One region of the Streptomyces sp. NPDC004732 genome, then DNA from elsewhere that is predicted to be linked to it. Evidence: predicted binding sites of a transcription regulator. Region 1 holds the regulator's gene; the other holds the start of a gene.
The links. Region 1 encodes HrcA, which represses chaperone genes, less so after heat shock. Its sites were predicted from a motif close to TTNGCACTCNGNNNNNCNGAGTGCNAA; they were not measured.
Positions count from the first base shown of each region.

Region 2: the regulator HrcA is predicted to act here: its motif matches at 1,847-1,873, upstream of groL (chaperonin GroEL).

Region 1 covers NZ_JBEXJR010000009.1:334,446-338,153, reverse strand. Annotated here, with positions in the region: gene ABZV77_RS28175 (DUF3097 domain-containing protein) at 1-301, opposite strand, end outside; gene ABZV77_RS28170 (MBL fold metallo-hydrolase) at 337-1,074, opposite strand; gene hrcA (heat-inducible transcriptional repressor HrcA) at 1,260-2,276, shown strand; gene dnaJ (molecular chaperone DnaJ) at 2,277-3,416, shown strand; gene ABZV77_RS28155 (nitronate monooxygenase) at 3,573-3,708, shown strand, end outside.
Region 2 covers NZ_JBEXJR010000017.1:2,278-5,985, reverse strand. Annotated here, with positions in the region: gene thrC (threonine synthase) at 1-688, shown strand, start outside; gene ABZV77_RS36595 (MoaD/ThiS family protein) at 785-1,060, shown strand; gene ABZV77_RS36590 (cold-shock protein) at 1,480-1,683, shown strand; gene groL (chaperonin GroEL) at 2,001-3,626, shown strand.

The sequences.
Region 1 (3,708 bases):
GGACGGCCACCGAGCCGGAGGCGGTGCGGGAAGGGCGTACGGGGGCCTGGGTGGGGCGGACCAGGGTGACCGGGCGGCCCTCCAGGAGGAAGCCGCGCGGCTCCATGGGGAAGACGCGCTGCTTGCCGAAGCGGTCCTCCAGGGTCACCGTCGGGCCCTGCGCCGTCTTCTCGCAGCGGATCACCGCCCCGCAGAAGCCGGTGCTCAGCTCCTCCACCACGAGGTCCGCGTCCGCGGCCACCTCCGGCACGGGCTTCGGCTTCTTCCAAGGGGGCGTGAGGTCGGCGGAGTACTGGCGCATTCTGATGACGATAGGAAGAGCGGGCGCGGGTTCGGCTACGACACGCCGAAGCGGGCTGCGAGTGTGGCGCGTTGGGCGCGGACAAAAGCCGCATCTACCGTCGCACCGTGCCCCGGAACGTAGAGCGCGTCCTCGCCGCCCAGGTCCAGGAGCCGGTCCAGCGCCGCGGGCCAGTGCTTCGGCACCGCGTCCGGACCCGCCTGCGGCTCGCCCGACTCCTCGACCAGGTCGCCGCAGAAGACGACCTCCCGGCCGCCGTCGGTGCCGGGCACCAGGACCGCGAGGTCGTGGCCGGAGTGGCCGGGGCCGACGTTGGCGAGCAGCACCTGGAGGCCGCCGCCCAGGTCGAGCGTCCACTCCCCGCACACCAGGTGGTGCGGGGAGACCAGGAGGTCGGCCGCCTCGGCCGCCGCGTCCGCGGCCAGGCCGTGCCGCACCGCGTCCGCGCGCAGCTCGTCGCGGCCCTTGGCGAGGACCGTGTCGATGCCCACCGCCCCGTACACCTCCACGCCCGCGAAGGCCGCGGCCCCGAGGACGTGGTCGAAGTGCGGGTGGGTGAGCGCGAGGTGGGTGACCCTGCGGCCGTCGCCCAGGATCTGCCGGGCCCGGGTCCGCAGCGCCGCGCCCTCGGCCAGATGCGCACCCGCCTCGATCATGAGGGCCGCGTCGTCGCCGACGACGAGCCCCGCCGTGCAGTCCCAGACGGGCAGGCGGCACCGTCCCACGCGTGGCGCGAGCCGCTCCCAGCCCGCTGCTTCCCATGCAGGCGTCACGTTCATACGGTGACGCTATCCGTACGGGCGGTGTTCGGCAGCCGCTGTCTTGCCGGGCCCGTACCCCACGGCCGTACACTGACCTTTTGAAGTGCTGGCACTCGCCCGCGGTGAGTGCCAGGCGAGGGGGCTCGGGGGTTGCCGGGGCCCGTCGTGAGCGACGGAGACAGCTGGAGGTGTGCGCGATGCTCAGTGAACGCAGGCTCGAAGTGCTGCGCGCCATCGTCCATGACTATGTGGGGACGGAGGAGCCCGTCGGCTCCAAGGCGCTCACCGAGCGACACCGTCTGGGGGTCTCCCCGGCCACCGTCCGCAATGACATGGCGGTGCTCGAGGAGGAAGGGTTCATCGCCCAGCCGCACACCAGCGCGGGGCGCATCCCGACCGACAAGGGCTACCGTCTCTTTGTCGACAAACTCGCAGGCGTCAAGCCGATGACCGCGCCGGAGCGGCGGGCCATCCAGAACTTCCTTGACGGCGCCGTCGACCTCGACGACGTCGTGGGGCGTACGGTGCGGCTGCTCGCGCAGCTCACCCGGCAGGTCGCCGTCGTGCAGTATCCGTCGCTCACGCGGTCGACGGTGCGGCACGTGGAGCTGCTCTCGCTGGCCCCCGCCCGGCTGATGCTCGTACTGATCACCGACACGGGGCGGGTCGAGCAGCGCATGATCGACTGCCCGGCACCGTTCGGCGAGACCGCGCTCGCGGACCTGCGGGCCCGGCTGAACAGCAGGGTCGCGGGGCGGCGCTTCGCGGACGTGCCACAGTTGGTGCAGGACCTGCCCGAGGCCTTCGAGGCCGAGGACCGCGGCACCGTCACGACCGTCCTCTCCACCCTCCTCGAGACACTCGTCGAGGAGACGGAGGAGCGGCTGATGATCGGCGGCACCGCCAATCTCACTCGCTTCGGACATGACTTTCCCCTCACCATCCGGCCCGTTCTCGAAGCCCTTGAGGAGCAGGTCGTGCTCCTCAAGTTGCTTGGTGAGGTGCAGGATTCGGGCATGGCCGTACGGATCGGTCATGAGAACGCCCATGAGGGACTCAGCTCCACGTCCGTAGTCTCGGTCGGCTACGGTTCGGGAAGCGAGGCAGTAGCCAAACTCGGCGTGGTCGGACCGACCCGCATGGACTATCCGGGAACGATGGGAGCAGTACGCGCAGTGGCACGTTACGTCGGACAGATCCTGGCGGAGTCGTAAGTGGCCACGGACTACTACGCCGTACTCGGCGTGCGCCGCGACGCTTCCCAGGACGAAATCAAGAAGGCCTTCCGGAGGCTGGCGCGAGAGCTTCACCCGGATGTGAATCCGGATCCGAAGACTCAGGAGCGCTTCAAGGAGATCAACGCCGCGTACGAGGTGTTGTCGGACCCGCAGAAGAAGCAGGTCTACGACCTCGGCGGCGACCCCCTGTCCCAGGCGGGCGGCGGCGGAGGCGCGGGTGGCTTCGGCGCCGGCGGCTTCGGCAACTTCTCCGACATCATGGACGCGTTCTTCGGGACGGCGTCGCAGCGCGGGCCCCGCTCGCGCACGCGCCGTGGCCAGGACGCCATGATCCGGCTGGAGATCGACCTCGACGAGGCCGCCTTCGGGACCACCAAGGACATACAGGTCGACACCGCTGTGGTGTGTACGACCTGCAGTGGTGAAGGTGCCGCGCCCGGTACCTCCGCCCAGACGTGTGACATGTGCCGCGGCCGCGGTGAGGTGTCGCAGGTCACCCGGTCCTTCCTCGGCCAGGTCATGACCTCACGGCCCTGCCCGCAGTGCCAGGGCTTCGGCACGGTCGTGCCGACGCCCTGCCCGGAGTGCGCCGGTGACGGCCGCATCCGGTCGCGCAGGACCCTGACCGTGAAGATCCCCGCAGGTGTCGACAACGGCACGCGGATCCAGCTCGCGGGCGAGGGCGAGGTCGGCCCCGGCGGCGGTCCCGCCGGTGACCTCTACGTCGAGATCCACGAGCTGCCGCACGCCGTCTTCCAGCGGCGCGGCGACGATCTGCACTGCACCGTCACCATTCCGATGACGGCGGCGGCGCTCGGCACGAAGGTGCCGCTGGAGACGCTGGACGGTCTCGAGGAGATCGACATCCGGCCCGGCACGCAGTCGGGGCAGTCCGTCCCGCTGCACGGGCGGGGCATCACGCACCTGCGCGGCGGCGGCCGGGGCGACCTCATCGTGCACGTCGAGGTCCTCACGCCGACGAAGCTCGACCCCGAGCAGGAGCGGCTGCTGCGCGAGCTGTCGAAGGCGCGCGGCGAGGAGCGGCCCACGGGGCAGTTCCAGCCGGGCCAGCAGGGGCTGTTCTCACGCCTGAAGGACGCGTTCAACGGGCGGTAGCGCCTTGAGCGGTGGTCTTTGGCCCCCGGCGACGGATTCTTCCGGCGCCGGGGGCTTCTCGTTTGTCTGCGGGTCGTGGGGGCTGGTCGCGCAGTTCCCCGCGCCCCTTACGGGGCACGATTCGGCGGGTGGAGTGGACCGTGGCACGATGCCGTCATGTCCTCCGCACTGACCGATCTCTGCCGCTGTCCGATCGTGCAGGCCCCCATGGCGGGCGGTGCCTCCGGCCCCCGGCTGGCCGCGGCCGTCGCCGAGGCCGGGGGGCTCGGGTTCCTCGCCGCCGGGTACAAGA
Region 2 (3,708 bases), on a different contig from region 1:
CGTGAACCGTTTCTGCTCCGAGCTCATCGGCGACCCGCTGGGCGAGGGCTGGGGCTTCGTCAACGTCAACCTGCGGCCGTACTACGGCGAGGGCTCCAAGACCCTCGCGTACGAGATCTGCGAGCAGCTCGGCTGGCAGCTGCCCGACCAGCTCGTCATCCCGATCGCCTCCGGCTCGCAGCTCACGAAGATCGACAAGGGGCTCAAGGAGCTCATCGCCCTCGGTCTCGTCGAGGACAAGCCCTACAAGATCTTCGGCGCGCAGGCCGAGGGCTGCTCGCCGGTGTCGGCGGCCTTCAAGGCGGGCCAGGACGTGGTCCGCCCGCAGAAGCCGAACACCATCGCGAAGTCGCTGGCGATCGGCAACCCGGCCGACGGGCCTTACGTGCTGGACATCGCGCGGCGCACGGGTGGTGCGGTGGAGGACGTGAACGACGAGCAGGTGGTCGAAGCGATCGAGCTGCTCGCTCGGAGTGAGGGGATCTTCGCGGAGACCGCCGGGGGCGTGACGGTCGGCGTGACCAAGAAGCTGGTCGACGCCGGGCTCATCGACCCGAACCTCACCACCGTGGTGCTGAACACCGGGGACGGTCTGAAGACCCTCGACGCGGTCGCCGAGAGGTCTCAGGCGACCGCGACGATCAAGCCGAGCCTCGACGCGTTTCGCTCCGCGGGTCTTGCCGGATAGGTCGTAGCTTCCCTGCGGGCCCGCTGTGGCTGGTCGCGCAGTTCCCCGCGCCCCTTCCAGGGGCGCCGTCTCCCCCGAACCTCTGAGGTGAACACCATGAGCGTCAACGTCCGGATCCCCACCATTCTCCGCACCTACACCGACGGCAAGTCCGAGGTCGCCGCCGAGGGGGCGAACCTCGGGGAGGTCATCGCCGACCTGGAGAAGAACCACACCGGCATCGCCGCCCGCGTCCTGGACGACCAGGGCAAGCTGCGCCGCTTCGTCAACGTGTACGTGAACGACGACGACGTCCGTTTTGAGCAGGGCCTGGAGACGGCCACTCCGGACGGCGCCGGCGTCTCGATCATTCCCGCCGTCGCCGGCGGCTGAATCTTTACGCAAGCACCCTGCGTTATCTGAATTGCCCCCTCCGCGAGAGAAACGGAGGGGGCAATTCTGCATGGTTGAGCGCGGTACAGTTGGGAAGCGTGCTTCGCCGTCAGTGCCGAGTGCATATACGAAGTCGGCCTGGAGCCGACAAGAAGTAGCCAAAGAGCGCTGCCCATTTGATCCTTATGCGGCATTTGCCTGGCCCGACTTGCCCTGACTTCCGGTGAATTCTCCGCATATTACCGATCGCGCGTGCCCAGAATTCTCGTCCGATTGACCTGTTGCAGACGGCAGTTGGACAGATACATTCAGCGGCGGTCGACGCGTTCCGGCGCACACCCCTACCAGTGGGGGGTGAGGTCTGACCCGGGTCCGCGAAGTGCGGTCCTGTGCAAGGGCCAGTAATAGGGGAGTTAGGCATGGCTCAGGGCACCGTCAAGTGGTTCAACGCGGAGAAGGGGTACGGCTTCATCGCGGTCGACGGTGGTGCGGATGTTTTCGTCCACTACAGCGCGATCCAGATGGACGGTTACCGCACCCTTGAAGAAGGTCAGCGAGTCGAGTTCGAGATCTCGCAGGGCCAGAAGGGTCCGCAGGCGGACATGGTCAAGCTCGCCGTCTAGCTCGGCGCGACCGACCACCGAAGCAAGCATCGCGAGGGGCTCGTATCCCATCTGGGGTACGGGCCCCTCGTGTGCGTCCGGGGTGTCCGGGGTAGGCCAGGGGCCTGTCCGGGATCTGCGAGAGGCGCTTGCACTCGCAGGGGTCGAGTGCTAATCATTGGGCTTAGCACTCTCCCAGTGAGAGTGACAGAACTTGGATCGGACCGGTGAGGTCCGCAGGCCGAGTGGGGCAAGGAACCACAAGGGCTGCAGGCCGTCCGTCGCGGGCACCCCACGATCCGTTTGTGTTTCCACCGCGTCCGGGAGGACCACTTCACATGGCCAAGATCATCGCGTTCGACGAGGAGGCACGGCGCGGCCTCGAGCGCGGCATGAACCAGCTCGCCGACGCCGTCAAGGTGACCCTGGGCCCCAAGGGTCGCAACGTCGTCCTCGAGAAGAAGTGGGGCGCCCCCACGATCACCAACGATGGTGTTTCCATCGCCAAGGAGATCGAGCTCGAGGACCCGTACGAGAAGATCGGCGCCGAGCTGGTCAAGGAGGTCGCGAAGAAGACGGACGACGTCGCCGGTGACGGCACGACGACCGCGACCGTCCTGGCCCAGGCCCTGGTGCGCGAGGGTCTGCGCAACGTGGCCGCTGGTGCCAACCCGATGGCCCTCAAGCGCGGCATCGAGAAGGCCGTCGAGGCCGTCTCCGGCGCCCTCCTTGAGCAGGCGAAGGATGTCGAGACCAAGGAGCAGATCGCTTCCACGGCCTCCATCTCCGCCGCCGACACCCAGATCGGCGAGCTCATCGCCGAGGCGATGGACAAGGTCGGCAAGGAAGGCGTCATCACCGTCGAGGAGTCGCAGACCTTCGGGCTCGAGCTTGAGCTCACCGAGGGCATGCGCTTCGACAAGGGCTACATCTCGGCGTACTTCGCCACCGACATGGAGCGTATGGAGGCGTCGCTCGACGACCCGTACATCCTGATCGTCAACTCGAAGATCTCGAACGTGAAGGACCTCCTTCCGCTCCTCGAGAAGGTCATGCAGTCCGGCAAGCCGCTGCTGATCATCGCCGAGGACGTCGAGGGCGAGGCCCTGTCGACCCTGGTCGTCAACAAGATCCGTGGCACCTTCAAGTCCGTCGCCGTCAAGGCGCCCGGCTTCGGTGACCGCCGCAAGGCCATGCTCGGCGACATCGCCATCCTCACCGGTGGCACCGTCATCTCCGAGGAGGTCGGCCTCAAGCTGGAGAACGCCGGTCTCGACCTGCTCGGCCGCGCCCGCAAGGTCGTCATCACCAAGGACGAGACGACGATCGTCGACGGCTCCGGTGAGAGCGACCAGGTCCAGGGTCGTGTCAACCAGATCCGCGCCGAGATCGAGAACAGCGACTCGGACTACGACCGCGAGAAGCTCCAGGAGCGCCTGGCGAAGCTCGCGGGCGGCGTGGCCGTCATCAAGGCCGGTGCCGCGACCGAGGTCGAGCTCAAGGAGCGCAAGCACCGCATCGAGGACGCCGTTCGCAACGCGAAGGCTGCCGTCGAAGAGGGCATCGTCGCCGGTGGTGGCGTGGCCCTGCTGCAGGCCGCTGCCGTCTTCGAGAAGCTCGAGCTCGACGGTGACGAGGCGACCGGCGCCAACGCCGTGAAGCTCGCCCTGGAGGCACCGCTCAAGCAGATCGCCGTCAACGGTGGTCTCGAGGGTGGCGTCGTCGTGGAGAAGGTCCGCAACCTCACCGTCGGCCACGGCCTCAACGCCGCGACCGGTGAGTACGTGGACATGATCGCCGAGGGCATCCTCGACCCGGCGAAGGTGACGCGCTCTGCCCTGCAGAACGCCGCCTCCATCGCCGCGCTGTTCCTCACCACCGAGGCCGTCATCGCCGACAAGCCGGAGAAGGCGGGCGCTGCCCCGGCCGGCGGCGGCATGCCGGGCGGTGACATGGACTTCTGATCGACCTCTGGTTGATCACGTCCTGACGTACCGAGGGCGGCACTCCTTCTCACGAAGGGGTGCCGCCCTCGGGCGTTTCTCG